DNA from 3 places in the Planococcus sp. APC 3900 genome. Region 3 is predicted to be linked to each of the others. Evidence: predicted binding sites of a transcription regulator. Region 3 holds the regulator's gene; each other region holds the start of a gene.

Region 1 (10,835 bases), on a different contig from region 3:
GGAATCGTTAGCTTTTTTCAATGCAAAATATCCAACAACCACACCGACGATGATACCAAGCAAAGCGAAGATGAACTCGTTAATACCCATTCGGACACCTCCTCTTGCTATTGATTTTTTTCAGTTTAAAAGATGAATAAGTAAAAATTTTTTCAACTGCAACTATTTAAGAATTAGTAAATTATACAATTTTAATTGTATAGATGGACTTATGTCGTGTCAACCAAGAAAAGCGCAAGCGATCGTCTAGCCCTGACAGACATAAGGCACTTTGGCTGTGCGGCATCTCTTCAGCCGCATGGACAGAGGGACTTATGACCCCGAGGGGCTGATCGCTGGAGCTGGACTAGAGAAAAGCGCAAGCGATCGTGTAGCCCTGACAGGCATAAGGCACTTTGGCTGTGCGGCATCTCTTCAGCCGCATGGACAGAGGGACTTATGACCCCGAGGGGCTGATCGCTGGAGCTGGACAAGAGAAAAGCGCAAGCGATCATATAAGGGAAGTAGCCTAAGTATGAGACTTCCTGTATCAACAGTTACCTGATTCAGAGTCTGTGGAATTCTGATAGACATCAGACAAACGCTTTCCTGGTTCTTATACAAATCGAACCTAATAATTCATTCCTGAAATCGCAGAAAAGCCGCTTAGCATGTGCTTGGCGGCTTTTCCCTGCTTATTCAAGTGATTTTATTCGTCGTCTTCATCCAGTAACAGGTTGAAATCTTCTGGGTCTTCTTTATTGCCGGCAATTGTGTAGGATGCTGCCGCCATACCGTAAGACTCACGGATTTTCCCAGAAATTTCATTGCGGACTTCAGGGTTATTCAACAAGAACTGTTTAACATTTTCACGGCCTTGGCCAATGCGTTCGTCGTTGTATGAATACCATGAACCGCTCTTCTGGATAATCTCCAATTCTGAACCGATATCAACGATTTCACCTTCACGAGAAATCCCTTTTCCGTACATGATATCAACTTCAGCTGTACGGAATGGTGGTGCAACCTTGTTTTTCACAATCTTGATCTTCGTTCTGTTACCGATGATTTCAGTACCTGATTTCAAGGCTTCTGCACGGCGCACTTCCAAGCGTACGGAAGAATAGAATTTCAACGCACGGCCACCAGGAGTCGTTTCCGGGTTACCGAACATAACGCCGATTTTTTCACGGATTTGGTTGATGAAAATCACAATCGTGTTCGATTTGTTGATGACGCCAGAAAGTTTGCGTAGAGCTTGAGACATTAAACGCGCTTGCAATCCCATATGAGAATCGCCCATCTCGCCTTCGATTTCCGCTTTTGGCACCAATGCTGCTACCGAGTCGACAACTACGATATCAACTGCTCCACTACGGACAAGCGCTTCTGCGATTTCCAATGCCTGCTCGCCAGTATCCGGCTGAGACAATAGCAATTCATCGATATTAACGCCAAGGTTTTTTGCGTAAACCGGATCCAATGCGTGTTCCGCATCGATAAATGCTGCTGTTCCGCCGGTTGCCTGCACTTCTGCAATCGCATGAAGCGAGACAGTCGTTTTACCTGAACTTTCAGGACCATATATCTCAATCACACGTCCGCGCGGATATCCGCCTATTCCCAACGCTGTATCCAATGCCAAAGATCCACTGGAAACTGATGAGATATTACGGTCGGTTTTTTCCCCCAATTTCATGACAGAACCTTTACCGAATTGCTTTTCTATTTGTTTTAACGCCATGTCTAACGCTGCTTTACGATCGCTCAAAAGAAATCCTCCTCTAAATGAAAACCTAATTTTCTACCTGTTTCTAGTATACTAGCTTATTGAGAAATACACAAGAAAAAAGCGAACGTTTATTCGCTTTATTTATTTAAAAGCGAAATTTAAACGCCTTATAAAGTGCAATTCCCATTTATGGGCAGAAAAAAACACGCAAAATTAAATTTTGCGTGCATCTTCATTGGTTAACGTTCGAATCACATAATGCAGCGCCAGTTTAACAGCCCGCAAGCGGTTTGTATTCCGCATGCCAGATAACTGGAGCCGGAAAGACTGCGAACCGTTTTCTGTAGCGATGCCGATCCAAACCGTACCTGCCGGCTGATCGCCATGGGCATCGGGACCTGCTGCGCCTGTCAGTGAAACGCTGATATCAGTCTTAAATTTGCTGCGCACAGCTTCAGCCATCGCTAGCGCTGTCTGTTCACTGACCACACCGTGTTCAGCAAGAAGCTCAGAAGACAGGCCAAGCTGATGTATTTTCATTTCCTCATTGTAAGTGATGACACCGCCTGCAAGCACAGCGCTTGCTCCTGCGACCGATGCTAATTCAGACTGAAAAAGACCCGCGGTTAAACTTTCAGCGGCGGAAATCGTTCTTCCCTGCCCTTTCAAAAGTTCCACCGTCTTTGAAGCCAATGAATCGTCGTCATAGCCGTAGAGATAGTCACCAACCAAATCCAATATTTCGTTCTTGGTGCTATTGATCAATTGCCATGCTTCTTCAACCGTATTGGTTTTGGCCGTAATGCGAAGAGTCACTTCCCCATCTGCAGCCAAAGGCGCAATGGTCGGATTCGACTGTTTATCTAAAATGTGCTGCAGCCGGTCTTCAAGTTCAGCTTCGCCAATGCCATAAAAACGCAGAACATGCGACAAAATGACATCCGCCTTATTCAGCAGTCTGGCCAGCTTCGGTTTTGCTTCGAACTGGAACATGGGCTCCATTTCTTTTGGTGGTCCGGGTAGCAGAATATAGACGCGTCCGTCTTTTTCGTACATCATGCCCGGCGCCATTCCGTTATGGTTGACGAGCACATCGCTATCTTTCAATACCAGCGCCTGCTTTTTATTGTTCTCGGTCATGGGTCTGCCTGCTCGCTGAAAAAAAGCAACGATGGAGTCCAATGCTTCCTGGTTCATTTCGAGCGTCGTGTCCAAGTGTCGGGCGATCGACTCTTTCGTCAAATCATCTTTAGTCGGTCCCAGCCCTCCAGTGAACAGGATCAAATCAGCGCGGCTTTCTGCAATTTTAATTGCATCTTCCAAACGGTCTGAGTTGTCTCCCACCACGGTATGATAATAAACATTGATGCCCAGTTCCGCTAAATGATTAGACAGGAAACGGGCATTTGTATTGGTGATCTGGCCTAATAATAATTCTGAACCTACCGCAATAATTTCAGCGTTCATCTGTTCAATCCCCTTTGCATGCGTTTATCCTGCAGTTAAAGCCAGTGAAGAAAAACACCTCCACTGCCTACAATTTTTTTGAGTTATTTTGAAGCCATCAATGCGCGGCGGTTGGCATAGAAATAATCCCAGCCCGACCACACCGTGAAGATCAAAGCGATGTAGAGCATAATTTCACCGAACGGCAAGCCAACCAATGTGAAAATAGTATTATGCAGCAACAAGGCTGCAATCGCCAAGATTTGCGCGGTTGTCTTGATTTTCCCCAGGCTGCCAGCAGCGACCACTTCGCCTTCTCCAGCAAGCACCAATCGGAGGCCCGTCACAGCAAATTCACGGCTGATGATGATGATGACAATCCACGATGCGGCAAAGCCCAGTTCTACAAGAATGATCAATGCAGCTGAAACCAATAGTTTGTCGGCCAACGGATCCAAAAACTTCCCGAAAGTCGTGACGAGGTTATATTTACGGGCATAATAGCCGTCCACCCAATCCGTCAATGAAGCAAAGATAAAAATAAGTCCTCCTACAAAATGAGTGACAGGCATTTCAGCTCCGAAAAGCGTTATGTTTCCCCAGTCGAAACCTGCTAGCATGACCACCATAAATACTGGAATCAATAAAATCCTCGAAATGGTGATCTGATTTGGTATGTTCATATTGTTTCTCCTTTCAAACTGTCAAGAAAAATAGCCATCCAAGATGGCTATTCGGCGTTCCTAAATTGAATAACGATATTTTGGGGTTGAATGTTTTGGGAATACTCAATCGGTTCACCATTGAGCGTCAAGGTAATATTTGAATAATCGCCAATACGCAAACGAACGCTTTCCACTTCCGATAGATCGATTTTTTCTGTTTCCTCAGCTTGCATGACACGGGCTTCAGAAGTCAATTCCTGCTGATTTTCATCAGTAGCTGCAATCCACGACGGGCCGCTTGCCGTTATTTCCAACTCACGTTCAGCGGGCCCCTGCCACGAGTAAGTCGTTGTTTCCCCTTGCGTTCCTTCAACAGTCAATACTGCTTCCAGCTCTTCAGGTTCTGCAGCAGGCTCGTCGGCGGGCTCTTCCTCAATAGGTTCTTCCGTCTCCTCCGGCACAGCAGGAGCCGGTGTCTCATAAGGAACACCGTTGCCCTCCTCCACAGGCGTACCCGTAGAATCCCTGTTTGTTGATGCGCTGTAAAAATACCAGGCAACCGCAAGGATCAGGACTATAAACAGCGCCACCAAGACTTTAGGGATAAATTCGGCATATGCTTCATTGGGCGCTGTCCTTGTGACTGAGCGGCTTCTGGAAGAAAAGGTATTTGGCATTTGTGGTTGAGCAGCAGGTTGATCGGCCGGCATTTCCAATTTATGCTGTTCGAGCAATTCTTCCCCGTTCAGCCCAACAGCTGCAGCATATTGCCTGATAAACGCACGTATATAGAAAGCGCCAGGCATCATACTATGGTTGCCGTCTTCTATACCAGCCAAATACCGTTTTTGTATTTTGGTCAAATCCTGCAGGTCTTCCAAACTATACCCTTTGGCGATTCTGGCCTCTTTGAGCCGCGTACCCAATTCACTCAATACAATCACCTGCCTACTTAGAAGTTGAATCCGTCACCAAACATATCGCCTTGTGATTTTTCGTTCATAAAAGTGTTTTTTTCCAACACTTCATAGGTGATTTTTTCTTCTGGATGATGGCGCAATTCGATAATATAATCAAAATCTTCAATGCTGTAATCTGATTGCTCAACAAACTTATCCGGATGCTCCACTACTTTAATGGTGGGCATACGCATCATTTCACGCACCAATTGCATATGCCGTTCATCGGATGAACGGCGAGTGACAATGCCATCCAAGATAAATATATTATTGGCGTTGTGTTCGTCGCCCATCAATTGATTGCGGACGGTTTGCTTGATCATTGTGGAAGATAAAAATATCCATTTTTTATTGGCGCTGACACTGGCTGCGACAATCGACTCGGTTTTTCCGACTCGTGGCATTCCTCTTAACCCCACCAACTTATGGCCTTCCTGCTTGAAGATTTCAGCCATAAAATCAACCAGCAGACCCAATTCATCACGCACAAAGCGGAAGGTTTTCCGATCATCCGCGTCACGCTGGATATAACGCCCATGGCGCACTGCCAGGATGTCACGCAGCTTCGGTTCGCGGAATTTCGTCACTTTGATAGTTTCGATGGTCGACAGTATCTGTTCAAAGCGCTCCAGCTGAACATCATGCTCAGCACGCAGCAGCATTCCACGCCGGCCTTGGTCGACACCATTGATGGTTACGATATTGACGCGCAGCATTCCCAGAAGAGAAGCGATATCGCCAAGCAGACCAGGACGGTTCACTTGAATTTCGTATTCAAAATACCATTCTTTCATGCAATACCAGACCTTTCTCTACAGGAATCTCTAGTTAATATGATAGCGGATTTACTGCTATGGGGAAAGGGGCATATAGTTACAGGAAATGCGATTATATCAGCCATCCGCCATTAATTCGGAGGGTTTGCCCAGTCATATAATCCGCTGTTCCGCCGACCAGAAATTCGACGGCATCCGCTATATCCTGAGGGGACCCCAACCCCAATGGGATATCGTCCTCGATTTCCTGCAATTCTTCTGCAGAAAAGGAATCATTCATTTTCGTCATGATGAACCCTGGTGCCACTGCATTGACACGTGTTCCAGACGGCGCCATTTCTTTGGCATAGGCTTTAACAAATGCCAGTTGGGCACCTTTCACAGCTGAATACACCGTTTCCATAGAGGCACCGGTCTCACCCCAGATTGAAGAGATAAAGACAACATAAGATTTATTATAACGATGAAAAAAAGGTGAAATCGAACGGATCGCCGAAATCGGATTTTTCACATGCACACGCCAAAGTGACTCCATGTCCTGTTCTGTTGTATCAATGAGCATTTTCTGTAAGGAATGCCCGCTCGCCACAATAACGCAGCTTGCATCATAAACATTTTCAGCCAACTGCCCGGATCCTGCTTCATCAGCAAAGTCAGCCTGTATCGGAACAAACTCCTGTGCAGGATACTGTTCCGTTAACCGGGCCGCAAGCCTACTTGCTGGATTCGAATTCCAATGCAGGTACAGCGACCATCCGCTCTTTGCCAATTGATGAGCGATGCTTTCACCGATTTCTCCAGAAGCTCCTAATAAGACGGCAAACCGTTTCACTCTGCTTCTTTCGCAGTCGGCATAATAGTGAAGATCGATTGCTGGGATTCATGGCTGACTAAAGCAAAAGCATTTTGAAGGTCAACCACTTCCAGGCTCTCCAGAACGGGGACAACATCGAATAAGTTCATTTCATTGAACGCGTAATGGGTAAACTGGTTCGCGATATATTCAGGCGAATTCAACGCTCTCAGGAAAAAACCGATTTTCTTGCGGCGAACACGGTCAAGGTCTTCCTGTCCAAAAGGCCATTTTTCAATTGCATTTTGAAGCGTATGTTTGATTTCCTTTATCAGCACTTCGGGTTTGTGGGTATCAGAACCGATCAAAGCATATCCGAAACCATGCTCTAATGAATAATCAAAAGAATAAGATTCATCGATCCAATCGTTTTCGTAAGCATGATGATAAAAATCCGATGTCCGACCGAACAGCAATTCATAGGCCAATTGAGCTGCCAATTCATGCTTGAGCATATCAGGCCCAATCAAATCCAACTTTTCCGGTTTGATGCCGTAAAAGACTTTCGGCTTCTGAACGCTCATTTCCAGTACGCGTTCCTTGATTGCCACTTCTTTCGGCTCTTCCGGATAAATGCGTTTGATTTCTGTTGGCGCTTCAAATGTTTTCTGCGCTTGATCTTCTTTCACCAATTTCATCATCTGATCCGGATCGACATTTCCGACGACGAACAACAACATATTGGACGGATGATAGAACGTGTTGTAGCACGTGTATAAATGTTCAGCCGTGATGTCCTGGATGGATTCTACAGTGCCCGCAATATCAATTTTCACCGGATGGTTTTTATAAAGGTTTTCGATGATGCCAAAATACAGGCGCCAATCAGGCTGGTCATCGTACATCGTAATTTCTTGCGCAATGATGCCTTTTTCCTTTTCTACGGTCTTTTCCGTAAAATAAGGGCTTTGGACAAAATCCAAAAGTGTTTTGACGTTTTTATCGATTTCGCCCGTAGCCGAAAACAGATAAGCGGTCCGGGTAAATGAAGTAAAGGCGTTTGCTGAAGCACCCTGTTTGCTGAACTCCTGGAAAACGTCCCCTTCTTCTTTTTCGAACATTTTATGCTCAAGGAAATGAGCGATGCCGTCCGGCACTTTAATCGGTTCCATTCCACCTTGAGGGACAAAATGGTTGTCGATCGAACCGTATTTAGTAGTAAAAGTCGCAAAAGTCTTCGAAAATCCTTTTTTTGGCAGAATATAAACGTCCAGCCCATTATCCAACTTCTCGTGGAAAAGCGTTTCTTCCAATTGTTCAAATTCGACTTTATGCATCTTTTTCATCCTCCTTGCCTGATAAGAAATAAGTCATTTCCAAAGACAGTTCCTGAGCAACAGCGGCAATGTCGTCTTTGGTAACGTGTTTCCATCTGTTGATCATAAATTCCGGTTCAAATGAATCCGTCAATTCCATGTATTGATCATAAATATCGATTTGTCCACGCGCTGAATCCAATGCCTCTTTCAATTGGTTGGTCAGCAAGGCCTTTGTCTGTTCAAGCTCAATATCAGAAATATTGCCTTTTTTGACTTCTTCCAATTGTTCCAGAATCAATGCCACTGCTTTTTCTTCCAGTTTTGAATCAATCCCTGCCAGCACAAACATCAAGCCAAATTGCGAAGCGAAAGAACTTGATACGTAGTAAGCCATGCTTTCTTTTTCGCGAATATTAACAAACAGCTTCGAATGTGCATAACCGCCAAAGACGCCGTTCATCAATTGCATGACGGGGAATTTTTCGTCGCGGAACGTAATTGGTGTAAAGAATGCCATATGCAATTTCCCTTGTTTCATGTCTTCATATTCAAGCACGCGTGACTGTTCCGGTTTAACCAATTCCAAAGGCGGTGCAGCTATCGCTTTTTCCCGATCCTTGAAGTGAAAAAATTCACGGATATGAGACGCAATCATTTCCGGTTTAACGTCACCCACTGCATATATTTCAATTTCATTTTCAGTCAACATTTCTTTGTATTCGGCAACCAATTGTTCGTTGGTGACATTTTCTACATCCTCAATAGTACCATTCGATGTGATTGAAGCCGGATGATTGGGCAATGCCAATTCCATCATACGCTGCTGCGCATAACGCGTCTTTTCATCAAAAACGGATTCAATGCGTTGGATAATGGCATTTTTTTCACGTTTAAAAATAGCTTCCATAAATAAGCCATGCTCAAAATTCGGCTTGAACAAAACGATGTACATCAAATTCAGGACTTTTTCCAAAACCCCTTTTTCAGACAGGTATTGATCATTCACCGTTTCAACGTTCAGCGTCACAATATGCTCATTGCCCCGCTTTGAAGAATCTATGTAAAGAGATGTACCGTACAGGTCGTCAAGAACCATACGCAGCGCCGTGTGTGAGGGATAGACCTCATTGCTGTGCTGCAGTACATTTGCCAAAATCGAACGGGCAGATGCTTTTTCCTTGGTAAGTTTATCTTTGAATTTAATCGAGAAATTTATCGTTTTAAACTGTGTAGTTTCATTGACGTGCACATTAACGCCTTTAGCAATGTTAATCGTTTCAAACATGTTGAATCCCCTCTCGTCGTTCATGTTCTAACTATACCGAACCTTTTCCGTTAATTGCAAATAAAGAAAAGCGAAGATGCCCGTATTCGCCCTGACAAGCGCTGAAGGATTTGCTGTTAATGGCGCTTTTTGCCATCATCAGCAAGTCTGAAGCGACCTCGAGGGACCGGGCGTCGGAGCTGGATCATAAGAAAAGCGAAAGCGACTGGATCGGCATACAATAAAAAGTGGCTTTTTCGTAAGTCTCTAAAATAACATGGCCGGAGAGATAAAAAGCCTTTCTCTCCGGTTATTTTTGGATGTAGGAATACGTTTTCTGAGAGCAGCCGGCTGATGGAAAGGAAAGCGGCAGAAGACGTGCCCGCGGAACGCATCCGCCGCATTGGACATCAGCCAGGTCTTTCGGGAACGACAAAAGGGCTGTCACCAAAAGTCATCTTTCATGACCTTTTGGGACAGCCCCTTTTAAAATACTTTATCGTTGTCCTTTGATATATGGTTTTCCGTTCGCCAGTGGTGCATTGGCGCGTCCGATAAATCCGGCTAGTGCAAAGATCGTCAAGACGTACGGCAAAATCAATAGGAACACATTCGGAATTTCCTGGATTATCGGTATAGATGATCCGACGATACTCAAGGATTGCGCGAATCCGAAGAACAAAGCAGCTCCCATTGCACCAAGCGGATGCCATTTACCGAAAATCATCGCTGCCAGCGCCATGAAGCCCTGGCCATTGATTGTGGCATGGCCAAAATCATTGGTGATGGTCTGCGCATAGATTGCACCACCGATTCCCGCTAACGCACCGGAAATCATAACCGCGACATAACGCATTTTCGCTACATTGATTCCCATCGTATCCGCTGCCATTGGGTGCTCACCTACAGCACGCAAGCGCAAGCCGAACGGCGTTTTATAGATGATGAACCAGGCTACAAAGGCAACCCCAATCGCGAAGAACGATGTATTGTAAACAGAAGTAAAGAATAATGGACCGATAACCGGTATGTCCGAAAGGAACGGAACATTGTAGCGCGAAAAGCGCTCAGTGATAAAGTCTGTCTGCCCTTTATCGAAAATTCTTTTCACCAGATACAAAGACAACGCAACTGCCAATAAGTTGATGGCAACACCTGATACTACCTGATCTGCGCGGAATGATATGGATGCAACTGCATGCAATAGAGATAACAGCAATGCGGCAACCATGGCGGCGATCAATGAAATCCAAGGTGTGGCTGCGCCGAACGTATCGGCAAACAATAAGTTGAACAAAATCCCGACAAACGCACCAATGACCATCAGCCCTTCAAGGCCGATGTTGACAACACCCGATCTTTCCGAGAAGACACCGCCGATCGCCACCAAGATCAGTGGCGCTGCATAGAAGATCGCTGAAGGAATGATGAAGTATAGAACGTCAAGGAAACTCATATTACTTCGCCTCCTTCTTCTTAGCTGATGCGCGGAGCAGCAGCAAGCGAATGATGTAGCCTGAAGCTACAAAGAAGATGATAACCGCAATTACAATCTCTACAATCTCAATTGGAATACCGGCAGCGTTCGGCATATTCAAAGCTCCATATTTCAAGGAACCGAACAAGGTTGCACCGAAGATGACACCCAGTGGCGTATTCATGCCGAGCAAGGCAACGGCGATTCCATCAAAACCGATTCCGGTAAATCCACCCTTGGAAGAAACGTACTCGAATGTTCCAAGTGCTTCCATCGCTCCACCCAATCCAGCAAACGCCCCTGAAATGACCATGGCGAGAATGATGTTTTTGTTGACATTCATGCCGGCATATTGAGAAGCATTCTGGTTAAATCCAACAGCTTTCAGCTCAAAGCCGAGCGTTGTTTTCTCCAAAATGAACCAC
Region 2 (10,835 bases), on a different contig from region 3:
AAAGGTTCATTTCGTTTCATGTACATTCTTGCTTTAAACATCTTCATGACATCGATCATCTGAGTCCCTCCGCTTTCCATGGGTAATCTTCTTCTGGTGTATAATACTTTAATTCTTTTGTGTCTTTTGTTAAATCTTTTATGCGGACGGGCATGATGCCTCCTTGTATGAAACGATCTCGAACGTTTTCTTTCCACATCCCAAGGCCCGAAACATTCAACATTTGCTTAAAATGAAGAATTGGGTCTTCTTCCATGCGCTCGAAAGTCCGTTGGCGGATGTAGCTGACCGGTTTAAATGGAAAAGAATAGGCCAAAGCTGCCAAGTGGCTGAGTTGTATCACATGGTCTGCACGCTTATAGCGGACGGTTTCGTACCACTTTAAATTGCTTTCGTCTTTTTTTTCTTCTTTGAACATATCTGCGGTTAATTCGCCTAGTATATCCGCATCTTGTATAGCCATATTCATGCCTTCTCCGGCCATTGGATGGACAGCGTGGCTAGCGTCACCGATGATAGCTTTATTGCCTTTCACATATGAATCCGCATGATACATTACCGGAATCATCAACTGGATTTTCTTCCAATCCGTCAATTGCTGGACATAACCATCTACCGCAGGCGCTAAATCCGTGTACAGTTTATGGAAATGGCTGATTGGCTTTTCCTTGAGTTCTTTATAATCGCCTGGCGGTATCAAGTAAACACTTCGCACCTGATTATCAGGCAGCGGGAAAAGCCCCAGAAAACGGTTGTATGTAGAAATGATTTGACCGTCTGTAAAATTTTCAGCACGCGGAAACGTCACCGTCAGAAAATGATGATTGTAGGTGGTCTGTTTCACTTCAATTTCCATGGCTTTCCTAGTGACTGACGAACGCCCTTCAGCACCGAAGAAAAATTCCGCCTCCACTTCAAACTTTTCGGTTCCTTTTTGAAGCAACGCTGTATTTTCTCCGTATCCTTTGCAGGCCGTTCCTTTGAAATAATGAAAGTTTTCATATTCACAGGCAGCTTTTAAAATAACAGACTTCAATTCCTCATGATGCATCATATAAGCTGCACTGTACTTGCCGGGCAACACGCTATAATCCATAAATGCCTGGTCCTTTACTTGGAGAGAACTTGAAAGTTCCAGCATGTCCAAAACTTTAATTTCATTAGAGCGATCACATATTTTCTTATATACTCCAAGGCTGTCGAATATCTGCATACTTTTCGGCTGCAGCAGTTCCCCTTTATAGGTAGGTGCTTTTACAGCCATCCGTTCGGCGAGAACCACATCGATTCCACGCTGCACCAATTTCAGTGCAAGTGTCAATCCACCGATTCCACCCCCGCCGATGAATACATCAGTTTTCATGTGCTTCATCCCCTTCTTTCTCCTTACCCTACCTTTAGGATAGTGAAAACCCAATAAACCTCCCCAATAAAAAAAGAAGTCCACGAATGGACTTCTTTTCACAATTTATTCTTAAAGTTTATTGTAAGCGACCGCAAGTTCGGCTCCGACTTTTGCATTATGCTTGACCAGTTCGATATTCGCGACCAAACTCTTGCCTTCCGTCAATTCCTTGACTTTCCCTAATAGGAAAGGCGTGACTTCTTTTCCGGAAATGCCATTTTCATTCGCTTCAGTCATGGCTTGAGTGATGATGCCATTGATGAATGAGTCTTCCAGTGCATGTTCAGCTGGAATCGGGTTGGCGATTACTGCTCCGCCTGTAATGCCCAGATCCCATTTTGCTTTCAGCACTTCAGCCAGTTCAGCAGCATCATCACTGCGGAATGTCAGATCAAAGCCGCTTGAGCGTGTGTAGAATGCCGGCATATCGTCTGTTTGATAGCCGATGACTGGAACCCCTTTTGTTTCCAGGTATTCCAACGTCAAGCCGATATCCAAAATGGATTTTGCGCCTGCACAAACAACAGCCACTCCTGTGTTCGAAAGTTCTTCCAAGTCAGCTGAGATGTCCATGGTCGTCTCAGCGCCTCTGTGCACCCCGCCTATGCCGCCTGTTGCGAAAACACGGATGCCTGCAAGTTCTGCACAAATCATCGTTGCAGCGACAGTTGTAGCACCGATTTTTTTCGTGGCGATCAATTGGCCGATATCTCTTCTTGATACTTTTGAAACGCCTGGGCTATTGCCAAGCACTTCCAGTTCTTCATCAGACAAACCGATTTTGATTTTGCCGTCCATAATGGCGATTGTTGCAGGAACTGCACCATTATCACGGATAATCTGTTCTACCACGCGTGCCGTTTCTACGTTCTGGGGATAAGGCATACCGTGTGAAATGATCGTCGATTCGAGTGCCACGATCGGCTTTTTGTCCTCCATTGCTTGCTGTACTTCAGTTGAATAAGAAATCATTGATGTCATTGTAATTCCTCCAGTTCTTTTTGTAGTTGTACTGCTGTCAATTCTCGTCTTACAGTCGCATTGCTTTGAAGAGTTTTTGCCGCATTCACCATTCCTGAATGGATAACGGATTCAAATTCCTTCCCATTCATTACACTGTGGACAATGGCGCTGGAAAATGCATCTCCTGCTCCGGTCACATCACTGACCTGGTCGACTTGCATCGCCTGGTAATGTGTGATGCCGTTTGCATTTCCTGCTACGGCTCCTTCTTTTCCACCGGTGATGACAACTGCTTCCGCACCTTGACTCAGCAGCTGTTCAACAGCCTGATGCCAATCCTCTATGGAATTGATGGGCATCTGCAAATGCCTGCTTGCTTCATCGCGGTTAAGAATCAGCCAGCTGATGCCGGCCAAATCTGTTCCGAGCCTGTCCATTTTTGGAGCTGAAACCGGAATGACTGCCAGTGGAATGTTATTGATGATGGCCAACTGACGAACATATTCCACCGTTTCCACTGGACAATTCAAATCGATCACCAGAAAGGCAGATGATAATAAAACACTGTCATTTTTAGCAATATAGCTTGGCGTCAGAGAGTCATAAATTTTCATATCCGCCATTGCCAGCAGCATTTCGCCGTCCGGTTCCAAAATCGCTGTATAGGTTCCAGTTGACAATCCGTCGACTGCTTTTGTCATTTCAGTCGACATGAATTGGCTGGAAGCGGTTTCGATTAAGTTCCATTCCGGATCATTTCCCACAATCGACAATAGCTTGACTGAATGGCCGAGGCGCCCCAAATTTTCCGCGACGTTTCTGGCTACTCCACCGACGCTGCCGGAAACGGAAGCCGGATTGGATGTTCCCATCTGCGCGGGACGTTCCATCAGGAATTTTCTGTCGACATTTGCCCCGCCGATGCAAATGACCGTCTGTTCTTCGGGCAGTACGTAAGCGCGGCCTAAGATTTTCCCTTGACGCATGAGATTGGAAATGAAATTGGCCAGTGATGGCCTGGACATGTTTAGGCGTTCTGCCATTTCCTGTTGAGATAGATACGGGTTGCGCCGGATCAATTCAAGCACTTCCACTTCTTTCTGATTCATAATCACACCTCCACTCAAACATTTGTTTAAATCATAAACTTTTATAACAGAAAATGCAAGCAAAATATATTTCGTATATCGTTATAAATCATTGCAGGCAGTTACAGAAAATTGCTACTATAGAAAGAGATGAGAGGAGAGATTTATTTGACATCTTTTAATGAAAAATTATCCCGCTATGCTGAACTGGCGGTAAAAGTAGGAGTAAATATTCAACCCGGACAGCCGCTTTATATCGCCGCTTCCATTGATGCAGCACCTTTGGTCCGTTTAATTACCCAAAAGGCCTATGAAACCGGAGCGAAACAAGTTTTTGTAGACTGGAACGACGATACGATCTCTCGCCTGCGCTTTGAATTAGCGCCGGAAGATTCGTTCTCTGATTTCCCAGCATGGAAAGTACAGGAACGCGAGCAATTGGCAGAGCAAGGCGCTGCTTTCATCAGCGTGGTGTCTCAAAGCCCTGACCTATTGACTGGCATTGACTCAAAGCGCATTGCTGCTTCACAAAAAGCAACTGGACAGGCTTTGAGCAAATACCGCCAATATGTTCAATCTGATAAAATCAGCTGGACCGTTATCGCAGCCCCTTCTGAAAAATGGGCAGCTAAAGTGTTTCCAGATGTACCGGCTGACCAACAAATCGACAAACTTTGGGATGCTATTTTCAAAGCTGTACGTGCTGATCTTGATCAACCGATTGAGGCTTGGACAGAACATGACCGCTTGCTGCACACCAAAGTCGATTATCTGAACGGCAAAAAATATGCAAAACTTCACTATACGTCACCTAAAACTGACTTGGAAGTTGCTCTTCCAGAAGGCCATCTATGGTGTGGAGCCGGCTCAATCAACGAAAAAGGCGATTCTTTCATGGCGAATATGCCAACCGAAGAAGTCTTTACTGTACCGCATAAAACAGGCGTAAATGGCTATGTTTCCAGTACAAAGCCCCTAAGCTATGGCGGCAATATTATTGATGACTTTAAAGTAACATTCGAAAATGGAAAAATCGTTGATGTAACAGCTGCACATGGCGAAGATGTCCTGAAGCAATTGGTTGCTACTGATGAAGGTTCTCATTTCCTTGGTGAAGTTGCATTAGTTCCACATCAATCGCCAATTTCCGATTCAAATATTTTATTCTACAACACGTTGTTCGACGAAAATGCCTCCAACCATTTTGCTATCGGCAGCGCTTATGCTTTCTGTATCGAAGGCGGCAAAACCATGTCTCAGGAAGAACTATTGAAAAACGGCCTAAACCAAAGTATTACCCATGTCGATTTCATGATAGGCTCGTCCGAAATGGACATTGATGGCATCCTGGAAGATGGCAGCCGCGAACCGATTTTCCGCGGTGGCAACTGGGCTTTCTAAGTCTCGATAATTCGACACTTATTTTTTAGACCAAAATCATGTATACTTAATATTGATAATTACAGTTTAGAGAGGAGTTATCATTATGTTTTATGACATTACTGTCGTACTCGGCTTCATGGCCGTAATTTTCATGTTTTTCTTTACACTTCTCCATTTCCTTGGAAAAGAGCTTCACACGCACGATGCAGAGCACGTAGACCCAACGCCTGAAAAAAAATACTGAGCGATAAAAACCGGCTTCTTCTCTGAAGCCGGTTTTTATGTTCCTCACACTAAAAGCACTGCCAAATGTGTGTATTTTATCTAATTCCCAGGCTCTTTAGGTCCCTTCTGCTCTTCCACTCCACAGCTCGTAATGGTAAAATCCGAACTAGTTAGCGTCTTTATTCATAGGAGGAATTCACGTATGTTTTCTGCAATAGATATTGGTATCGATTTAGGAACTGCAAATATACTTGTTTACACAAAAACAAAAGGCATTATCATCAATGAACCTTCTGTTGTCGCCTTGGATGCAAAAACTCGTGCGGTGCTGGCGATCGGCACTGAAGCGAAAGCTATGCTTGGCAAAGCACCAGATTCCATCCTGGTGATCCGCCCACTGAAAGACGGCGTCATCGCCGACTCTGATGCCACTCTTGATCTGCTGAAAGCGGTCATGCAAAGAGCGGCCAAACAACTTGGAAGTGCTTATCGCAAACCCAATGTGATGGTTTGTACCCCTTCCGGTGCCACTAAAGTTGAGCGCCGTGCTATCCACGACGCAGTGAAACAGAGCGGCGCCAAAACCGTTCACTTAATTGAAGAAACTGTAGCTGCTGCAATAGGCGCGGAACTTCCAATCAGCGAACCGGTAGCGAGTGTTATTGTAGATATTGGCGGCGGTACTACAGAAGTGGGAATCATTTCATTTGGCGGGGTGGTTTCTTCCAACACCGTTAAAGTTGCGGGCGACCGGATGGATGAAGATATTATCCAGTATGTCCGCAAACAGTACAACGTATTGATCGGTGAACGCACTGCTGAAAATATAAAAATGGAAATCGGCTATGCTCCTGTTCCCCATGAAACAGAGAACATGGAAATCCGCGGCCGTGACATCATGACCGGCTTGCCGAAAACCATTACACTCAGCTCTCTTGAAACACAAGAAGCGCTGAAAGAATCTTTATCCGCCATTTTGGAATGCATCCGCGCAACACTGGAGAATTGTCCAGCTGAACTGTCGGGTGACATGGTTGACCAAGGCGTTGTCATTTCAGGCGGTGGTGCTTTATTGAAAGGCATGCAGGAATGGCTGTCAAAAGAAATCTCAGTGCCCGTCCATATCGCACCACAACCACTGGAATCAGTCGCCATCGGAACAGGACTGTCGCTGAACATGATTAAGCAGTTAGAGAAAATGTCGCGTTAATATAGAAAAGCGGAAGCAGCCGTTTTGCCACGACAAGCGCTGGAAGCCTTACCGGTAATGGCGGCCTTTGCCATTGCTGGTAAGGCTGAAGCGACTCGAGGGGCTTGCTGCTGGAGCTGGACACTAAGAAAAGCGGAAGCGCCCGTGCAGGTTTGAAGGGCATAAGACGAGCTGGCGAAGCGGCGTCCTTTGCCGCACAGCCGGATTGGCTTATGTCCCTAGAACCTGCACGGGCGCTGGATATAGAAAAACGGAAAACACTCCGAAGCACGCGGAGCTGCTTTCCGTTTTTTCACTCTTGAACCCCCGTGAAAAACACTGTTCTAATTTACCTACGTACAGTTTTATAAAAGGCAAGGTCTTATTAAATCCGAAGCGTTGCGCAATGACTTTTTTCCTTATTTCTTTCGAAACGGCAAATTCGATTCGTATTTTTCAGAAATTTGGATTAAACTTAAAAAGTAGTAGTCGACAAGGAGGAAGTATAATGGCTTTATTAGATGAAATTTTGGAGTACAACGAAGAGTTTGTGAAAGAAAAGCGTTACGAAGAGTACATGACCACCAAGTTTCCTGACAAGAAAGTCGTTATTTTGACATGCATGGACACGCGTCTTTTTGAAATGCTGCCAAAAGCGATGAACTTTAAAAATGGTGACATTAAAATCGTCAAAAGTGCCGGTGCTGTCATCAATCACCCATTCGGCGGCATTATGCGCAGTTTGCTGGTAGCCGTATATGAATTGAATGCAGACGAAATCTATATTATCGGGCATCACGATTGCGGCATGTCTAATATTAAACCACATGAAATGCTCGAGAAGATTAAAAAACGAGGCGTGGATCAAAAAACCATCGAGATGATGGAGTATTCTGGAGTTGATTTGGAAGGCTGGCTCCGCGGCTTCGATAATGTTGAAGAAAGTGTCACCCACAGTGTCAACATGGTTCGCCACCATCCGTTATTGGATCCAAATGTTCCGGTCCATGGCCTGGTAATCGATCCGACAACTGGAAAACTGGATGTCGTGATTGATGGAAACAAAAACCGCTGAGAATTTCTCAGCGGTTTTGTTTTTGGTAATAAATATAATCGAGCGGAATTCCTTCTTTGCCGAATTGGCGGAGGAAAGACGTAATCTGCCCTCGATGGTAACTGGCATGATTAACAACTGTAAAGAGCATATCTTCGCGTGAAGTAGCCAGATTGTCGCCTCGCATGTTCTGGTAATCGAGTATCTCCTGCCACTGTTCTTCTGCTAATGAAGCGAAAAACAATTCCATTTCTGCATGCAGCAGCATAAACGCTTCGATTGCTTTGTCTGTCGTCTCCACATCAAAATGTTCAAACGCAGGCTTTTCTATCCCATTCATCCGCATCAGCCATAGTTTTTCCACACCAACAACATGGGCAACCGTCGCCTGAATCGAAGAAAACGAATTCGCTCCTTCTTTTTGATAAAGCTCTTCGCCAAAACCTCGAACGTGCTCCAAACAGGCCAGTGTTGCCCATTTATGATAAGAGAATAATTTATCTTTATCCAACTTCTGCACACCTTCCTCCGCTTTTATTCACGTTTCAAACCAGCGTTGCATCTCTTTCCACCATTTTTTATAGGTGGCCTTGCCCTTTCAAAACTCGTCTTCAATCATGGCGTAGTAATAATGGTCTTTCCATTCGCCATTGATGTAAAGGAACTCCTTCAGCAAGCCTTCCTGATGAAACCCGGTTTTCTCCAATACACGGATAGAACCGATATTCTCAGGAGATACATATGCTTCGATCCGGTGAAGGCGAAGCTGTTCAAAGCCGAAAGCAGTCATCAACTTTACCGCTTCTGTGGCAATGCCTTTGCCGATATAAGCTTCATCGATTGAATAGCCGACCAAAGCGCTTAGAAAAGGCATTCGCTTTACGCTGTATACAGAAATATGGCCGATCAACTTATTCGTCTCATGCTCAAAAATTCCCACACTGTACTCCCGGTTTTCCCTTGCTTGATAAATCGACTCACGGATTTTTTCCCGCTGAACAGCTGCAGAAAAATAACTGTCCCGGTGGCGCGGTTCGTAGATAGACCAGTAATCCCGGTTTCGGAGCAGCAATTGCACCATTTCTTCTGCGTCTTCAATCGCCAAGCTGCGCAAATAACAGGTCTTCCCCTCGAAAAGCAAATTCATATTAAACCTCAGCAGATGTCAGCGAAATAAATTCCTCAGCATCCTGGACACATAAAGCGATTCCTTTTTCCCAGAACGCCTGTTGTGTAATATCTTCGCCCAGATGCTTCATTGCCAAGTCTTCGGCTGACATCACTGCTGTATCACGAAGCAAAGCCATATACTTTTCTTCAAAGCCGGTTCCTTCCTCAATTGCTTTCGCATAAACGCTTAATGAGAAAAGATAGCCGAAAGTATACGGGAAATTATAAAATGGCACATAAGTGATATAGAAATGCAGCTTGGATGCCCAGAAATGAGGATGTGTTGACGCCAATCCGCCTGCAAACCCTTCCTTCTGCGCCTGTTCCATCAATTCGTTCAATCGAGAAGCCGGAACGACGCCATTTTTGCGTTCTTCATAGAAACGGGTTTCAAACAGGAAGCGCGAATGGATATTCATAAAGAAAGCGACACTGCGCTGTACTTTATCTTCCAGCAACGCAATTTTCTCTTCTTTGGACTGCGCATTTTTTACAGCTGCATCCGCAACGATCATTTCAGCGAATGTGGATGCTGTTTCTGCAACATTCATCGCATAAGAGCGGTTCAATGAATGCACAGGGCTCAGTGCATAAGTGTGGAATGCATGCCCAAGTTCATGTGCCAGAGTTGCCACATTGGACATCGAGCCGCTATAGGTCATGAAGATACGGGATTCTTCACTTAGTGGCAGCCCCGTACAAAATCCTCCAGGGCGTTTGTTCGGACGGTCTTCCGCTTCAATCCAGCCCTTTTCAAATGCCTGCTGTGCAAACTGCTCCAATTCCGGCCCGAATTTCCCGAATTGTTTAAGGATGAATTCTGCACCTTCCTGATAAGAAAACTGCTGTGTGCTTTCCGTTACCGGTGCATCTACGTCGTACCAATCCAGTCCGTCTTTTCCAAGTAATTTTCCTTTCTGGTTTAAATACGCGACAAAAGGTTGCTTGTTCTTGCTGATTGCCCCCCACATGGCGTCCAAAGTTTCTTCTTTCATGCGATTGATATGTAGCGGTTCCTGAAGCGGGTTATTCCAACCGCGCTTTTTATACGTTTCCAAACGGAAGCCCGCGATGGAATTCAGTGTTTTCGCAAAGAATTCTTCTTTATCTGTCCAAGCTTCCTCTAATTTTTCATAAGATTCTTTACGGACTGCAGCATCTTTATGGGAACTTAGATTATTGGCTTGCCCAACCGATAAAGTTTTCGGCTCGCCGTCGACTGTAACTGTAACGCTGATTTCTCCGACCAGCATATCGTACAACTGGCTCCAGCCATGGTAGCCATCTACACTCAATGCCGTAATCAGGCTTTCTTCTTTTTCAGACAGCAACATCTTTGCTTCTTCACGCCATTCATTCAAAACGAAAGTGAAGTCACGCAAAGGTTCTTCATTCAACAGTTCTTCCCAAACGCTTTCTTCTGTCTTTGCCAAATCCTGCTGAATTTTTTGGAAGGAATTTTGGAAGCGGGCTGATAAAGAAGAAGATTCACTATCAAGAATCGCCGCTTTTTTATCCTGTGTATTTTGGGCCATCAAACAGCCGATAAATGCACCGGATTGGCTTAGGTGCTTCATCATTAAGCTCATCTGTTCCAGCAGATCAGCTACTTTTTGGGCATCCCCTTTTGCAGAAGGAACTTCGAACTGCTGGACCGACTCTTCGAAACCAGAAAGCTTTGTCGATGCGTCATCCATATGTTGACGCAATTCCTGTGATTCGCTGCCTCCTGGAAATAACGTATCCAAATCCCATACTTCCGGATAGTTGACTGTCATAATTTTTCCCCCTGGTAAACTAAATTTTCTAAAAACACTTATTAGTATAACATTTTTTATTCCGGAACCGGAACAATATTCCACTCTCTCCGGTAAACTCTTCACCTTATCGCCATTTTTAGGGAATCTTTTGGAAAGGGTTAATTGTTGATTGAAACGGCTACAGGTATACTGAAAAGAAGGAGGGATTTCGCATGATTCGTATTTTGCTTATGACAATCGCTTTTCTCGCCGTGATTGTCACGAATGCTCTAGCAAACATTTTGCCGCTGAATGGCCAAACAACCGGCGAAATTTCAAACCGGATTCTGGTCCTGTTTACGCCAGCCGGTTATGTATTTTCAATTTGGTCTATTATTTATCTATTGCTGGCGATTTGGATCATCGCTTTCTGGGTGAATTTAAGAAAGGGACAAACCCCTTCATTTAAAATTGCCTTGTTCTTTGTTTTGAGTTGTGTCTTTAACATCAGCTGGCTGCTGCTTTGGCATTATGAATTTTTCATCTGGTCCATCGCCGCGATGCTCGGCTATTTGGTGGCATTGATCGCCCTTTACCTGCAATACAGCAACTCGGAAAG
Region 3 (8,085 bases):
TAAAAAAGTAATTGTGACCATAAGGAGGAAAATAATAAAGTGAAACTTCAATCAGTAGGGGTCTCCCCCTTACTGATTGTTAGTTGAACCAATCGGACTTTTACGGTCAGTGGATCTCCTGCTTGTCAAAGCAGGAGACCATACTGCCCGTTAAAGCGGGATAAAGTGAAACTTCAATCAGTAGGGGTCTCTCCCCCTTACTGATTGTTAGTTGAACCAATCGGACTTTTACGGTCAGTGGATCTCCTGCTTGTCAAAGCAGGAGACCATACTGCCCGTTAAAGCGGGATAAAGTGAAACTTCACCTTTTCCACTGCTCATCAAATAAAAAAGAGGCTGCCCACTAAAAGTCATTTTTCATGATCTTTTGGGACAGCCCTTCCATATTAGTTTTCGTTGATTAAGTTTTTCACTTTGTTTGCAACATTGTCAGCTGTGAAGCCGAACTCTTCCATGATGCGTTCTCCCGGTGCACTTGCACCGAAACGGTCGATTGCAAGAATATCGCCTTCGTCGCCTGTATAGCGATCCCAACCGAATGAAGTACCGACTTCAATAGCCAGGCGTTTCTTGACAGTTCTTGGAATGACGGATTGCTTGTATTCTTTATCCTGTTTTTCAAAACGATCCCATGATGGCATTGAAACGACAGAAACCGCAATTCCTTCTTCAGCCAATTGCTTTTGTGCAGCTACAGCCAAGCTAACTTCCGATCCAGTCGCAAGCAATAGCGCTTGTGGATTTTCAGCAGGGGACACAACGTATGCACCCTTCTCCACGCCAGCTTCTGCAAGTTCTGCGCTATTTTCCAAAATTGGCAAGTCCTGACGAGAAAGAACCAATAAAGTCGGTGTAGTTTTCGCCGTCAACGCCAAACGCCATGCCGCTTTTGTTTCGTTGGCATCAGCGGGACGAACAACGCTCAAGTTCGGCATTGCACGAAGAGAAGCCAAATGTTCAACCGGTTCATGTGTTGGGCCATCTTCGCCTACAGCTACGCTATCATGTGTGAAGACATAAGTGACAGGAAGCCCCATTAATGCAGCCAGACGGATTGCTGGACGGACATAATCACTGAAGACGAAGAACGTTCCGCCGAAGACATGAAGTCCGCCATGAAGAGCCATACCGTTTAAGGCTGCTCCCATTGCAAATTCACGCACACCAAACCAGATATTGCGTCCTTCAGGATGTTCAGCGTCAAAATCGCCAGCGCCTTTGATGTTCGTTTTGTTGGATCCAGCAAGGTCAGCACTGCCTCCGAAGAAGGAAGGAACTGTTTTAGCGATTGCATTGATCATATCTCCTGAAGAAGAACGAGTTGCTTGTTTCTTACCGAATTCATATGTCGGGAACTCTGCATCAAAGTTCTCTGGAAGATCACCACGGATCGCCATCTGCAATTGTTCCGCCAATTCCGGATGTGCTGATTCGTATTGTGAATACAATTCGTTCCATTTTGACTCAGCTTTTGCCCCAAGCTCTTCAGTTGCCTGTTGGAAAGTTTCATATACTTCCTCCGGCACATGGAAATCTTGATCGAAAGTCCACTCGTAGTATTCTTTAACCAATTTCATTTCATCTTCACCAAGCGGCGCGCCGTGTGCATCTGCTTTACCTGATTTGTTCGGAGCTCCGTAACCGATAACGGTTTTGACTTCGATTAATGTCGGTTTGTCTGAAGATTCTTTGGCTTGTGCGATTTTTTCTGATAAGTCGTCCAATACATTGCCATCATCTACGCGCAAATAGTTCCAGCCGTATGATTCAAAACGTTTTTGAACATTTTCAGAGAAACTCTTGCCAAGTGGACCGTCCAACGAAATGTCGTTGCTATCATATAGAACAACCAATTTGTTTAATTTCAAGTGGCCCGCAAGAGAAATAGCTTCTCCGGCAACGCCTTCCATCAAATCTCCATCACCGCATAAAGCGAAAGTGTTGTGATCGACGATATTCATTCCTTCTTTATTGTAAGTAGCCGCTAAATGACGCTCAGCCATTGCCATACCGACCGCCATACCAATTCCCTGTCCAAGTGGACCGGTCGTTGCTTCAACGCCTGTAGTGTGGCCATATTCGGGATGTCCAGGTGTTTTTGAATCCCATTGACGGAAGTTTTTGATTTCATCCATTTCTAAACCATAGCCGCTTAAATGAAGCAAACTGTATAGAAGCATGGAACCATGTCCAGCGGATAACACAAAACGGTCACGGTTAAACCAATCCGGATTTTTTGGATTGTGGTTCATATGCTTAGTCCACAAAGTATATGCCATTGGAGCTGCGCCCATTGGCAATCCTGGATGACCAGAATTTGCTTTTTCGATTGCATCGATGGAAAGTGTACGAATTGTTGTCACTGCAAGTTGATCTGCGTGGGTTGACATAGTAACATCCTCTCTCAAACAAAAATATAATCCCTTTCTAGTTTAGTCAACAATAGAAAAGAATACAATGAAAAAGAGAATAAGTATTTAATTCAAATACTTATTCTCTCGAATATTTTTGACCTTTTCTGGCGTTACGTCGTTCCCATTCGGGTCAATTACTTTTACATTTTCAATTGTTCCACGCATCGTTTTACGGAACGTTTGCAAATATTCCTGGCGCAAAGAAGATTGTTCTTTTGCTTCTTCTTTGGATAATCCAGTCGTTTTCGATTTACGTGATAGTTCATTAATTCTAGTTAATTTGTCTGGTGATAACATAGACATCCACCTTTCTTCTTTTCATATGGTACAAAAAAAGTAAGGTTTCTGCAATGTTTTAGTCTTTCATCAGCTTTTCGTATTCCTTATATCGCCGATGAACCGTCGCCTTGCTCGCTTGGTAGCCGAATCCTTGCAAGGTTACAGCAATTTCACTGAAAGTCAGCCCATTAGTTTTCAGGCTGACAATTTGATCGATAGGCAGATCCAAGCGTTCACGCCCATCAGGATTGCCTTTGCCTTTTAGATTTTTTTCCGGTTTATAGCCATTTTCCACAGCGCGTTTCATGCCCCGCTTGATTTTGGCATTATGTATTTTGCGCTGATATTCTTCAACGATTGCCAGAATTTCAAGCACCATGTCATCCATATCATTAAGGGCTATTGGCCCCATATCCGATAAGGTATAAACTTCCACGCCATATTTCTTCATGACATGCAAAAGAGCAATACGTGCGTGCCCTCTGCCCAAACGCGTTTCATCCTGAATAAAAACGGCATCGATTTTGTCTCCCTTAATGCAATTAAGCATTTCAAGCAGACCGTCACGATCCATCTCGTATCCACTGTGCTGATCGGTGTATACACCATCCACTTTATAAGATTGTTCAAACGCGAATTTCATCAGTTCTTCTTCCTGTCTCTCAAGGGAGGATTCCTGCGTATCTTTGGTCGTGCTGACACGGCAATAAATTAATGCATTTTTCTTCATTCAGTATCACCTGCAAATTTAATGGTCTCATCAGGAGCAAATTTCAATTGGTCGCTTGGAATCTTAAGGGATTGTCCTGCAATGATTTTTGGAGTAGAAAGGTTGTTTTCTTTCATAATCTCCTCTATCCATTCATGATGGGGAGTCGCGCCACTGAAAGATTCAGCTAAAGTCCAAAGCGTATCGCCTTCTTCTATTTCAACTTGGCTCATTGATGTACTGTTTGTATTATGGGACAGTATGGCGTAAAAAGTAAATACCACAATTAATGAGAAAAATGCGATAAGATAAGTATTTTGTCGAATGAATGTCATTTGAACCGCCTCCTAAGAATTTGTGTTCGGAATGTATGTTCTCATATTAATGCGAACAGGTGTTTTTGTCAAGAATAAAATTCGAACCTATGTTTGCATTTCAATGCCCGAGTTGGTATACTATTGGTAGAAATCAAGTAGAATTACTCAAATGAGGTGAAACTGTTGAAAAAAGTATCCAAACGCCAGGAAGACATTCTGTCATTTATAAAAGAGGAAGTTCGGCTGAAAGGCTATCCGCCATCCGTACGCGAAATCGGTGAGGCAGTCGGTCTTGCATCCAGTTCGACTGTACATGGACATTTAGCACGTCTTGAAAGCAAAGGCTTGATCAGACGGGATCCCACCAAGCCGAGAGCCATTGAAGTAATAAGCACTGATGAAGCGTTAATCGATAAAAGTCCGGTATTGCATGTTCCTTTGATCGGTAAAGTAACTGCCGGTGTTCCTATTACAGCAATTGAGAACGTGGAAGAGTATTTCCCGCTTCCGCAAAGTTATGGCACTGAAGATGATCACATCTTCATGCTGGAGATCATGGGTGAAAGTATGATCGAAGCCGGAATTTTGAACGGAGATTATGTAGTGGTTAAGCAGCAGCAGACCGCGGATAATGGGGACATTGTTGTCGCAATGACGACTGAGGATGAAGCAACAGTCAAACGCTTCTTCCGAGAAGAAAATTATTTCCGTCTTCAGCCTGAAAATTCATCAATGGATCCGATCATTGTAGACCAAGTATCGATTCTTGGTAAAGTTGTAGGCGTTTACCGCCAAATCCATTAAAAAAAAACCGGGGAAATCCCTGGTTTTTTTTAATGGATATTTTTATTATGTAAACAATTTCGATTTAGCGTTTATGACAGCTGAAAGCTAAAATTACAGGAATTCTCATTCTCCTACTATACTCTTCATCAGAACTGAAATATTGACGTTCGGGCTTCCCTTCCCGAACATTCGTTACGCTAAATCCCGCCTTTGTCAAAGAAGTAAAATAGCTTTCAATGGTCCGGTGATGCTTGACGACAATTTTATCGATCCACGGTTCGTGCCGTTCCCCTTCTTTAAAGTAATCGTCCACCAGCCAATTGCTTCTTTTTTCTCCTGACATTTTACTTGAAAAAGATGAGGTCGTCAGTGGATGCTGCACACTAAATACAAATTTCCCCTCAGCTTTTAAGGATTCATATACATTTCGGAATAGTTCGTCCACTTCCGGTAAATAATGGATGGCTAATCGAGAGGAGACGATGTCATAGGTATTTTCAGGAAAGACAAATGACTCCATAATTGCCAATGTCAGATCGGCATTGACACCCTCCAAATTTGCAGCCGCTAAGCCGATCATTTCTTCAGACCCTTCTACACCATGATAATAATGCGCTCCTGCTTCCAACAGTTCTTTTCCGAATAAGGCATCTCCACATCCTAAATCGAGTATATCCTGGTTTTGAAAGTTGCCAAGCAACCCATAGATTATTGGTTTTTCAATGCTGTTATTAGGGCTCTCCGCCCGATTTCTTCTTTGCAGAAAGTTCTTCAAAAAATCTTTTTCCTCGTAAGCACTCGATCCTCTGAATTCCATTCATTTGCCTCCCAATCGAATTGTCATGCAAAAAATCTTTTAAAAAAAGGAGTTGCGCAAGCAACACCTTAAGTGCAGCTTGCCGAGAAAAAATCTTCTACAGTTCGCTGACGATAATATATTTAACTAAATTGATAGTAATGCGATAAATATTGCCTGTTTGTTCATCTGAAATTTCATAAGTGCCATTGGAAGGAATCTTGCTTAATGCCGATTCTTTATCTACAGCCTGGACATTGTGTACGATGGTATTGCCTTGATCAAAATAAAACTCTACGCGAAACGGTTTCATGCAATAGCCTCCTTTAAACTTTTACTTTATCTTCGTGACTCAGTTTAGCATATATCCTTTATTATTGCTGTTTGTATAATTCCTTGTATACGATCACTTTCAGGGCAAGCAGCTCTTCTTCATTCAAATCCTCTTCAAGCTTCTGAATCACTTCGTCTGCTGACATCGTGCCATCTTCAATTCCCGATTTCATTTTAGCCAGATCCGCAATGCCGACCTTTTTGATGACTGTACCCGCCGCATCTCCAGTTGTTTCAAATGGCAAAGGCATACTCTCTTCCTCTGCAATTTTGGCTTCTTCTACATATTCAAGCATTTGTGGATCACTTTCAACATATTCCACCACTTTTTCCATTTGCCCGTTGTTCCGAAGCTCTTCTGTCGCCTCGGCAACCAGCCGGTCGGTCGACAAATCGGGTCCGATAACATATGTGCCAATGCCTGCAAACGAAAAGAAGATTAAAAAAACAATGATAGACATTAAAAAGCGCATAGCCGATTCCCCCTCCGTTTTTAGACTATTATAACAGTAGACGCAAAAAAGTGTATAAAGTTACCAAAAAAGAATAACCTCGCAGTTCGTTCTTTGCAGAACGGACGACAAGGTTATTTCTTTTACTCAAGCATGTTCATCAATTAATCATCGTTTCTGCTGCTCAGCAATCCACCAGTCAATGTGTTCTAAATTAAAGATCACAGTGTCTTGGAATGCTTTGCGGTGCGGAATCTTTCTTTTCGACATTAAATCTGTAATCTGCTCTGCAGCCAATGGATAATTCACTGATTCCAAATATTCTACAAGATTCGAAAGTCCTTGGATTTTCCTCAAATTAATCGCCTCCCACAAAATCCTTCTTCTTTCAAGAGAAAGAAAAATTCAGTATGAGTTATTAACTTTTCAGGCTGCAACTAATTATAACCTTAATTCGCCGGCTGTAAACTATAAAAAAAGGTATTCTTCGCATACTCTGCATATTTTCATCATAAATTTCACAAAGCCTGTTTAGTTAGAATCAGGATATTTTCAAGCAACAGCAAGACAAGGAGATATCCGCTTGCCTCTGGAATCTTTCTTTGCCAGCACATAAAAAACAGCATCTCCGAGGAGAAACTGTTTTCATGTTTACTTTTCTGCAGAGTCAGAACAGCATAACCTTTATCGGCTTTGAGGCTCCAATCGACAAAAATTTCATTTATCGGTCTCTTCAGTATCTTTTCCAATGTTGATTGTTTAAATAATTTATATTCTAATGGCCGTTTAGCCAGTTTCAAGGTGTCTTCAATGCCCATGCCTATCCATTCATTTTCGAGCAGAGTAAAGATGTCTGTACGACGAATCAGCAGGGTTCTTTCAATATCTCCGAAACGGTTCAGTAAATCCGAGGTTCTTTGCTCCAGTTCACTTATTTTAATGATTCCATCGAAGAGAGCCTGCTCGTTAACTTCCATCAGCCTAGGCTCTATTTCTATCACGCTTTCTTCCAAGACAGTAAGAATCACACCCGACCAGTTCACTAAATTCCAAACGGCATACTGTTCTTTAATCTCGTGGCCTGCTTCTGTTAAAAACTCCGTTGAAATGCTTCGCCAATTATTTGAGGAGCAATTGAAGCCGGAATCCCTTTAACAGGAAACACACACAGATATTCCACCATCAACGAGAATCACTCAATTCTCAACCGTGAAGCATTCTGCTGATCAAGAATCGACGCGGTGGCTTTCTTCATAAGCACGCTCATCTTTGTGGTAACGGATGTATGATTTTCCGAAAGCGACTAAAGACGTGATCCAGAGAGAAATTAGAATTGCGTATAAGATCATGAACATAATGATTCCTCCTCTTTTACTAATCAGCAACATAGTCAAATATTAACTTTTTTTTTAAAAAAACTTTTTAATATCTCAGTCTGCCAGGTCATTGCCAATTAGTCGCTTTAGCACACGAATAAGTTTCTATTAGTTTTCAATTTCCATTATTTTTTTTCATTTTCTCTTTCTGGACTCGACGGAAAACAGAAAAAAGCCGTTGGCGCTTTGCAGCACCAACGGCTTAAGGTAATTTTTAGTACATCTTCAAGTATTGCTCGCGTTCCCACGGGTGGACGCTTGTGCGGATTATATACCTGGTGTTTTTATCCGATTTCACTGATTCTAAACCACTGATAGAATAGCGTTCTTGTAAATCTGTTTTGTTTATTTGTGTATATTTGGAGTTGGATAATTGGGCAAAAGTTGGGCAATTTTTAAAACTCCAGTTGGGCAATATATACTTCTCGACATATAAGTTCTTTCTATATAATAGTAAACAATTTCTATCACTCTGAAATATTTATTTCTTTTGAATCTGCAAGTAACAGAAAATATTGTTAGAATAATATGGATACTAATAATATCAATTCACTAATATTAGGAGGTTACTATGGTTAAAGAAGCTTATAGTATTGAATTGAAAAGAATCATCACTGCTGAAA

The links. Region 3 encodes LexA, which represses DNA repair genes until DNA is damaged. Its sites were predicted from a motif close to CGAACATATGTTCG; they were not measured.
Region 1: recA (recombinase RecA) is a predicted target of LexA. The motif match lies at 1,833-1,846, and genes of this name have one in related genera.
Region 2: QMA04_RS16580 (carbohydrate kinase) is a predicted target of LexA. The motif match lies at 3,493-3,506, and genes of this name have one in related genera.

The regions. Positions count from the first base shown of each region.
Region 1 is NZ_JASDCT010000002.1:553,856-564,690, reverse strand. Features, by position in the region: gene rny (ribonuclease Y) at 1-90, opposite strand, end outside; gene recA (recombinase RecA) at 689-1,750, opposite strand; gene QMA04_RS06740 (competence/damage-inducible protein A) at 1,925-3,178, opposite strand; gene pgsA (CDP-diacylglycerol--glycerol-3-phosphate 3-phosphatidyltransferase) at 3,262-3,840, opposite strand; gene QMA04_RS06730 (helix-turn-helix domain-containing protein) at 3,888-4,766, opposite strand; gene QMA04_RS06725 (DUF3388 domain-containing protein) at 4,775-5,575, opposite strand; gene ymfI (elongation factor P 5-aminopentanone reductase) at 5,670-6,389, opposite strand; gene yfmH (EF-P 5-aminopentanol modification-associated protein YfmH) at 6,386-7,687, opposite strand; gene yfmF (EF-P 5-aminopentanol modification-associated protein YfmF) at 7,680-8,954, opposite strand; gene QMA04_RS06705 (hypothetical protein) at 9,288-9,446, shown strand; gene QMA04_RS06700 (ABC transporter permease) at 9,430-10,389, opposite strand; gene QMA04_RS06695 (ABC transporter permease) at 10,391-10,835, opposite strand, start outside.
Region 2 is NZ_JASDCT010000010.1:24,621-35,455, forward strand. Features, by position in the region: gene QMA04_RS16565 (class I SAM-dependent methyltransferase) at 1-59, opposite strand, end outside; gene QMA04_RS16570 (FAD-dependent oxidoreductase) at 56-1,363, opposite strand; gene QMA04_RS16575 (pseudouridine-5'-phosphate glycosidase) at 1,475-2,386, opposite strand; gene QMA04_RS16580 (carbohydrate kinase) at 2,383-3,477, opposite strand; gene QMA04_RS16585 (aminopeptidase) at 3,625-4,857, shown strand; gene QMA04_RS16590 (hypothetical protein) at 4,943-5,083, shown strand; gene mreBH (rod-share determining protein MreBH) at 5,267-6,274, shown strand; gene QMA04_RS16600 (beta-class carbonic anhydrase) at 6,762-7,328, shown strand; gene QMA04_RS16605 (DinB family protein) at 7,336-7,818, opposite strand; gene QMA04_RS16610 (GNAT family N-acetyltransferase) at 7,906-8,454, opposite strand; gene QMA04_RS16615 (M3 family oligoendopeptidase) at 8,456-10,255, opposite strand; gene QMA04_RS16620 (tryptophan-rich sensory protein) at 10,450-10,835, shown strand, end outside.
Region 3 is NZ_JASDCT010000015.1:704-8,788, reverse strand. Features, by position in the region: gene tkt (transketolase) at 387-2,390, opposite strand; gene QMA04_RS17850 (DUF896 domain-containing protein) at 2,478-2,711, opposite strand; gene QMA04_RS17845 (YneB family resolvase-like protein) at 2,770-3,423, opposite strand; gene yneA (cell division suppressor protein YneA) at 3,420-3,737, opposite strand; gene lexA (transcriptional repressor LexA) at 3,903-4,523, shown strand; gene QMA04_RS17830 (class I SAM-dependent DNA methyltransferase) at 4,588-5,322, opposite strand; gene QMA04_RS17825 (hypothetical protein) at 5,420-5,614, opposite strand; gene QMA04_RS17820 (hypothetical protein) at 5,676-6,107, opposite strand; gene QMA04_RS17815 (hypothetical protein) at 6,255-6,443, opposite strand; gene QMA04_RS17810 (hypothetical protein) at 6,605-7,063, opposite strand; gene QMA04_RS17805 (hypothetical protein) at 7,313-7,441, opposite strand; partial or broken gene QMA04_RS17800 (hypothetical protein) at 8,034-8,085, shown strand, end outside.